DNA from 2 places in the Massilia litorea genome. Region 2 is predicted to be linked to the other one. Evidence: predicted binding sites of a transcription regulator. Region 2 holds the regulator's gene; the other holds the start of a gene.
What was found. Region 2 encodes NrdR, which represses ribonucleotide reductase genes. Its sites were predicted from a motif close to CACNANATNTNGTG; they were not measured.
Positions count from the first base shown of each region.

Region 1: LPB04_RS08935 (ribonucleoside-diphosphate reductase subunit alpha) is a predicted target of NrdR. The motif match lies at 2,127-2,140, and genes of this name have one in related genera.

Region 1 is NZ_CP062941.1:1,997,666-2,001,462, reverse strand. Features, by position in the region: gene LPB04_RS08935 (ribonucleoside-diphosphate reductase subunit alpha) at 1-1,884, opposite strand, end outside; gene LPB04_RS08930 (sigma-54-dependent transcriptional regulator) at 2,414-3,797, opposite strand, start outside.
Region 2 is NZ_CP062941.1:4,814,709-4,818,505, forward strand. Features, by position in the region: gene pilV (type IV pilus modification protein PilV) at 1-320, opposite strand, end outside; gene LPB04_RS21640 (hypothetical protein) at 512-844, opposite strand; gene LPB04_RS21645 (type IV pilus modification PilV family protein) at 864-1,103, opposite strand; gene nrdR (transcriptional regulator NrdR) at 1,219-1,677, opposite strand; gene glyA (serine hydroxymethyltransferase) at 1,799-3,046, opposite strand; ZMP/ZTP riboswitch at 3,157-3,255, opposite strand; gene LPB04_RS21660 (SDR family oxidoreductase) at 3,394-3,797, shown strand, end outside.

The DNA.
Region 1 (3,797 bases), 2.4 Mb from region 2:
CATCGCGGTGCGGATCGTCTTCTGCAGTTTCACGTGATCCAGGCCATCGCCCTTCATGTGCTGCGGCATGTTGATCGAGCCCAGGTTGCAGACCGCGATTTCGTCGGCGCTGGTGTTCAGGGTGATCTCGGTGCACAGGTTCGACGAGTGCACGACGCCGATGTGCTGCTGCGGCGAACGGATGTTGCACGGATCCTTGAACGTGATCCATGGGTGGCCGGTTTCGAACAGCATCGACAGCATCTTGCGCCACAGGTCGAGCGCTTCGATCTTTTTGAACACCAGCATTTCGCCGCGCTCTGCCTTGGCCTCATAGGCCAGGTAGGCTTGTTCGAAGGCTTTACCGACCAGGTCGTGCAGGTCCGGCGTTTCGCTCGGGGTGAACAGGGTCCAGTAGCCCTTTTCCATCACGCGCTTCATGAACAGGTCGGGAATCCAGTTCGCCGTGTTCATGTCGTGGGTGCGGCGGCGGTCGTCGCCGGTGTTCTTGCGCAGGTCGAGGAATTCCTCGATGTCCATGTGCCAGGTTTCCAGGTAGGCGCACACTGCGCCCTTGCGCTTGCCGCCCTGGTTCACGGCCACGGCCGTATCGTTGACCACTTTCAGGAACGGGACCACGCCTTGCGACTTGCCGTTGGTGCCCTTGATGCGCGAGCCGAGCGCACGCACCGGGGTCCAGTCGTTACCGAGGCCACCGGCAAACTTCGACAGCAGCGCGTTTTCCTTAATGGCGTCGTAGATACCTTCCAGGTCGTCGCCGACGGTGGTCAGGTAGCAGGACGACAGCTGCGAGCGGCGGGTGCCCGAGTTGAACAGGGTCGGCGTCGAGCTCATGAAGTCAAAGCTCGACAGCAGGTTGTAGAACTCGATGGCGCGCTCTTCGCGGTCCGCTTCGCGCAGGGCCAGGCCCATGGCGACGCGCATGTAGAAGGCCTGCGGCATCTCGATGCGGGTTTCGCGCACGTGCAGGAAGTAACGGTCGTACAGGGTCTGCAGGCCGATGTAGCCGAATTGCAGGTCGCGGTCGGCGACGATGGCTTTTGCCAGGCGCTCGAGGTCATAGTTGCCCAGTTCGGCGTCGAGCAGTTCGTTCTCGATGCCTTTCGCCACGTACTGCGGGAAATAGGTGATGTATTCAGCCGCAGCCTTGGCTTGCGGGACTTCCTTGCCGAAGACTTCCTTGCGGATCGTGTGCAGCAGGATGCGGGCCGTGACCTGGCTGTAGGCCGGATCGGTTTCCATCAGCGCGCGCGCAGCCAGGATGGCGGACTTGTGCAGCTCTTCGACCGGCACGCCGTCGTACAGGTTGCGCAGGGTCTCGGCGACGATGGCGTCGGCGTCGACGTGCTTTTCCAGGCCGGCGCAGGCGGCGTTCACCAGGGCGTGCACATAGTTGACGTCGAGCGGCACGCGCTGGCCGCCATCGACCACGTGGATCTGCGGCGCGGCCACGTGCTGGGCACCGGCGGCTTCCTTGGCGGCGCGGCGCTCTTCCATCTGCTTGGCGCGGTACAGGACATAGGCGCGCGCGACATCGTGTTCGCCCGAGCGCATCAAGGACAGTTCGACCTGGTCCTGCACATCTTCGATGTGGAAGGTGCCGCCGTTCGGCTGGCGGCGCATCAGGGCAGCGACCACGTTATTGGTCAGCTCTTCCACCAGCTCGCGGATGCGGGCCGAGACCGCGCCCTGGCCACCGGCGACCGCCAGGAAGGCCTTGGTCATCGCGACCGAGATTTTATTTGGCTCGAACGGGACGACGGCGCCGTTGCGGCGCAGGATGCGGTAGTCCGCGCGGGCGGCCAGTTCGGCGGCGCTATTGGCGCCGGCTGCCGTTCCTGGTGCCGCTTGCGGGTGGATGGAAATGTCTTGAGAAGTCTGCATGGGGCCTCCAGGAAGGGCAGTCGGGCTGCCGCCTATGTTTATCGATCACCCGCATCACGGGCAGCCAAAAATTAACTAAAAAATACGAAGCAAAACGAACCCCGGCCAGCCTGAGTAACCAGGCTGGACAACGTTGCTGCGGATGGATTTATCTTGCTTGGAGCAAATTCGAACAACAAGACGCACACTATGCCATTGTTGCCACTGCTACACAAAAGGTCTTTGACACTTGAGCCTGCTACTACTAGATCTAGTGCCGTGGTTTGACATTGGACTAATTGTAGTACTTGGCCGGCGCAAGCCGCAAGTGAATAAATTTTCAAATTCAGGTGTTTTTTATGTCCCGGACTCTTGACATCGGAGCGCTGGACTTCGAATGCGCGCTGGCCGGTAAGTGAGCACTAACCTGCTGCTTAATGCTTGTTCAGCGCGTGAAGGCAGTGCCCAAACGCAGTGCAGCGCGCACCATTTTGCACTGGCGAAAAGGCAACGCTTTTTGACAAGCCGGAGTTGTGCGATGACACAAAGTTCAGTTTTCCGGCGCCTGGATATCGAGCTTCTGCATTTGATACCGCAGCTGGCGCACGCTGATGCCGAGCAGGCTGGCGGTCCTGGTGCGGTTGAACTGGGTCTGCTGGAGGGCGCGCTGGATGATGTCGCGTTCCACCTGTTCCAGGTAAGCCGGCAGGTTGCTCGGCAGCGAAGCCGGACCGAGGCCCTGCACTTCCTGCGCAAGCGGCGCGGCCGCCGGCATGGGCGGCGCCGCGGCCGGGGACGGCGGCGTGGCGACGACCGGCAATGGTTCCACCCGCGCCACGTCGGCCAGGCGCGCGGCTTTCAGGGATAAATCGCCGACCTCGATCACGCCATGATTGGCGAAGGCAAGCGCCCGTTCCAGCACGTTCTCCAGTTCGCGCACGTTGCCCGGGAAGGAGTAGGCGCGCAAGGCATCGAGCACGCCGGGCCCGAGCGAGGCCCCGCCAGGCCCGGCCAGGCGCGCCAGGATGCCGTTGGCCAGCACCGGTAAATCGTCGAGCCGCTCGCGCAGCGGCGGCAGCGCCAGCTCGATCACGTTCAGGCGATAGAACAAATCCTGGCGGAAGACGCCCGTCTCGACGCATCGGGCGAGGTCCTTGTGGGTGGCGCTGATGATGCGCACGTCGACCGGCTCCTCATTGGTGGCGCCGATCTTGCGCACGCGCCGCTCCTGGATCGCGCGCAGCAGTTTGACCTGCATCGCCAGCGGCAAATCGGCCACCTCGTCCAGCATCAGGGTGCCGCCATTGGCCGCCTGGAAGAAGCCGTCGCGCTCCTCCCCGGCCCCGGTGAACGCGCCCTTGCGGTGTCCGAAGAATTCGGACTCCATCAGGTTTTCGGGAATCGCGCCGCAGTTCACCGCCACGAACGGTTTCGCAGCGCGCGAACTCTGGGCGTGGATTTCGCGCGCGGCCAGTTCCTTGCCGGCGCCGGACTCGCCGGTGATCGCAATCGGCGCCATCGAGCGCGCCAGGCGCCCGATCTGGGCCCGCAGCGCCTGCATCGCCTGCGAATTGCCGATCAGGCGCGAGCCCGTGCCCTCGCCCGCCCCAGCCGCGGCGCTACCGTCGGACAGCTTCAGCGCCGAACGCACCATCACGCGCAGCTCATCGAGCACTACCGGTTTCGACACGTAATCAAAAGCGCCGGCTTTCAGGGCCACCACCGCGTTTTCGGCGCTGCCGAAGGCGGTGATCACGGCGATCGGCGTCTTCGAGCTAGCCGACACTTCGCGCACCAGTTCCAGTCCGAGCCCGTCGGGCAGGCGCATGTCGGTCAGCACCAGCTGGTACTGGTTGTCCTCGACCAGGCGCCGGGCTTCGCGCAGCGTGGCCGCGCAATCGACGTCCAGGCCCATTTTCAGGAGCGTGATCTCC
Region 2 (3,797 bases):
GCGGCCAGTTGGGCGGGATCGCAATCGGCGCCGCCGAAGCACTGGACGGGCGGCGCGGCCGGATCGCCGCCGGCCGCGTCGTAGTCGAACTGGAGATAGGGATTGGATGCATCCGGCAGCGCCATCTGCGCCGTGTTGACGCGCATGCGCGCGCCGAGCGAGGCGGCCAGTTGCACGGCTTCCGACTCGAGCGCGGCCTGCTGGCGCAGGCGCGCCGCCGCTACCTGCGTGCTCGCGGCGCCGGCCACGCCGAGCGCCAGCACGCACATGGCGACCAGGACTTCGACGAGCGTGAAGCCTTCGATGCGGCAGCCTTGCAAGGATCACCTCCACAGTTCAGGCGCGTGAATTCGCGCGAGCTGAGAAGTTATCAGTACGTCCTCAGGCGCTCCTGCGCTGGCTCAAACGTGCGCGGGCTACGCCAACCAGGCTGATGTAGAGCGGCCTTGGGTGTCCCAGAAATATAAAAGGGGACCTAAGTCCCCGTCTAACTGCACGTTACTAAGCTTGCTTAACCTTGGCCGTCCTTATCCTGACGGTCAAGCTGAGCTTCAATTGCTGCGATACGTTCAGGTGATGGCGGCGGTCGCACTTCAACAACCAGGTTCGGATATGCACGGAACTTGTCAGGGTACGAATTGTTCAGCATCATCAACACCCACTTGCCGATCATGGTTGCCGCCTCGTCCTGGCCGCGCTCGTTCAATGCTGCCAGGCTGCTGAGGGTATCCTCGTACTCGGGCCTTTTCCGTTCAAGGGCACGACGATCAAGCAGTGTGGTATGCAGCGCATCGTCCTTCCCGTCACGGAGACTAAAGGCGATGAATGGTACATCTGGTCTCATACAACCTCCGTTCGTTAGTTTATTTAGGCCACTTCGCCTCGGCCTCTGCGCGGCAATTCTCCCACCGTTGCGCCACCTTTTTCATGCAAGCGCTGAACTCGGTTCTGGCCTCCCGGTGACGCTTGCGCTCGCCGGGTGTCAACTGCAGGCGCGCCGCCGCTACCTGCGTGCTCGCGGCGCCGGCCACGCCGAGCGCCAGCACGCACATGGCGACCAGGACTTCGACGAGCGTGAAGCCTCCGATGCGGCAGCCTTGCAAGGATCACCTCCACAGTTCAGGCGCGTGAATTCGCGCGAGCTGAGAAGTTATCAGCGAGGCGGAGCCCGCCCCTGCGCTCGCTCAAGCGTGCGCAAGCCGTCCAACGGTGTTTGATTTATTTGCGGGAGTGCCCGACTTCAGCCAGGGCCTGCTGGAACTCTGCCAGGTCCTTGAAGTCTTTATAGACGGAGGCGAAGCGGATGTAGGCGATTTCGTCGAGGCGCTTGAGCTCCTGCATCACGAGTTCGCCGACATAGCCGGTATCGACTTCGCGCCGGCCGCTGGTGAGCAGCTTTTCCTCGATCGAGGCGACGGCGGCGTCGATGGCCGCGGCCGGGACCGGGCGCTTGCGCAGCGCCAGCATCAGGCTGCCGCGCAGCTTGCTGCTGGCGAATTCGGTGCGGCTGCCGTTTTTCTTGACGATGATCGGCATCGACAGTTCGATGCGTTCGTAGGTGGTGAAGCGCTTGTCGCATTGCACGCAGCGGCGCCGGCGGCGGATGGCGTCGCCCTCCTCGGATACGCGCGTATCGAGGACCTGGGTGTCTTCATGCTGGCAGAACGGACATTTCATGGGCGCCGGTGGTACTTGGATGATGCTTGGGTGATGCTTGGGTAATGCAAAGGAACGGCACCCGTCAAACGGATTGCCGTTCCTGAACTCTACTACGTTTGCAACTGCATGGTGATTCTGCTTACTTGGCGTACACCGGGTACTTGTCGGTCAGCACTTTCACTTCCGCCTTGACGCGCTCGATGGTCGCGGCGTCGTGCGGATTGTCCAGCACGTCGGCGATCAGGTGGCCGACTTTCGTCGCGTCTTCTTCCTTGAAGCCGCGCGTCGTGAAGGCCGGGCTGCCGAGGCGGATGCCCGAGGTCACGAACGGCTTCTGCGGGTCGTTCGGGATGCCGTTCTTGTTGCAGGTCATGTGGGCCTGGCCGAGGATGGCTTCCGCTTCCTTGCCGGTGAGGCCTTTCGAACGCAGGTCGACCAGCATCACGTGCGACTCGGTACGGCCCGAGACGATGCGCAGGCCGCGTGCGATCAGCGCGTCGGCCAGGGCCTTGGCGTTCTTCACGACTTGCTGCTGGTAAGCCTTGAATTCCGGCTGCAGCGCTTCCTGGAAGGCGACGGCCTTGCCGGCGATCACGTGCATCAGCGGGCCGCCCTGGATGCCGGGGAAGATCGCGGAATTGATCTGCTTTTCGAACTCGGCCTTCATCAGGATGATGCCGCCGCGCGGACCGCGCAGCGATTTATGCGTGGTCGAGGTGACGAAGTCGGCGTATGGGACCGGATTCGGGTATTCGCCGGCGGCGATCAGGCCGGCGTAGTGGGCCATGTCGACCATGAAATACGCGCCGACTTCCTTGGCGATCTTCGCGAAGCGCTCGAAGTCGATGCGCAGCGCAAACGCCGAAGCGCCGGCGATGATCAGCTTCGGCTTGTGCTCGCGCGCCAGGCGTTCCATTTGCTCGTAGTCGATGTCTTCCTGCTCGGTCAGACCGTAGGAAATAACGTTGAACCATTTACCGGACATGTTCAGCGCCATGCCGTGGGTCAGGTGGCCGCCTTCGGCCAGCGACATGCCCATGATGGTATCGCCCGGCTTCAGCATGGCGAAGAACACGCCCTGGTTGGCCTGCGAGCCCGAGTTCGGCTGGACGTTGGCGGCTTCCGCGCCGAACAGTTGCTTGACACGGTCGATCGCCAGCTGCTCGGCGACGTCGACGTATTCGCAGCCGCCGTAGTAGCGCTTGCCCGGATAGCCTTCGGCATACTTGTTCGTGAGCTGGGAACCCTGCGCTTCCATGACGGCCGGCGAGGTGTAGTTCTCGGACGCGATCAGCTCGATGTGATCCTGCTGACGGGTGTTTTCCTTCTGGATGGCAGCCCACAGTTCCGGGTCAACCTTGGCCAGCGTGTAATCTTTTGCAAACATGAACAAAACTCCAATCGATAAGAGAACCGGACAACGGCTGTGTCGGATCGGCGCGCGGCCCAGGAAACAAACAGCTGCAGCCAGCCGCGCTGCAATGCACGCGAACCATTGTCGGCTGCCCAGGCGAACGGCGGATGAAATCTCACGTTCCCCGGTGGGTGCCCACCTTTCCCGCATCGCTGCGGTTTTCGCCAGTTACGTGAGACATAAATGGACTGGGGATTGTATGTGAAGTGCCCGCTGAGGGCAAGAAAAGCCCTGCCAGGCTGGCAACTACCTCGACCGATCTGGAAAGATGGTCTTTTCAGCTACAATCTCGAAGCACCAGCCACCAGAGGACACTTACCATGATCGTTTTCATCACCGGCGCTTCCGCCGGATTCGGCGCCGAAATGGCGCGCACCTTCGTTCGCAACGGCCACCAGGTCGTGATGGCGGCGCGCCGCATGGAACGCCTCGATGCGCTCGCGGCCGAGCTGGGCGAATCGGCGCTGCCGGTCGAGATGGACGTGACCAGCAAGAAATCGATCGACGAAGCGCTGGCCATGCTGCCGCAATCCTGGCGCCAGATCGACGTCCTGATCAACAATGCCGGCCTCGCGCTGGGCACGGCGCCAGCGCACGAGGCCCCGCTGGACGACTGGGAAACCATGATCGCCACCAATTGCCAGGGCCTGGTGACGATGACGCGCGCCCTGCTGCCGGCCATGGTCGAGCGCGGCAGCGGCCTGGTGATCAACCTGGGCTCGGT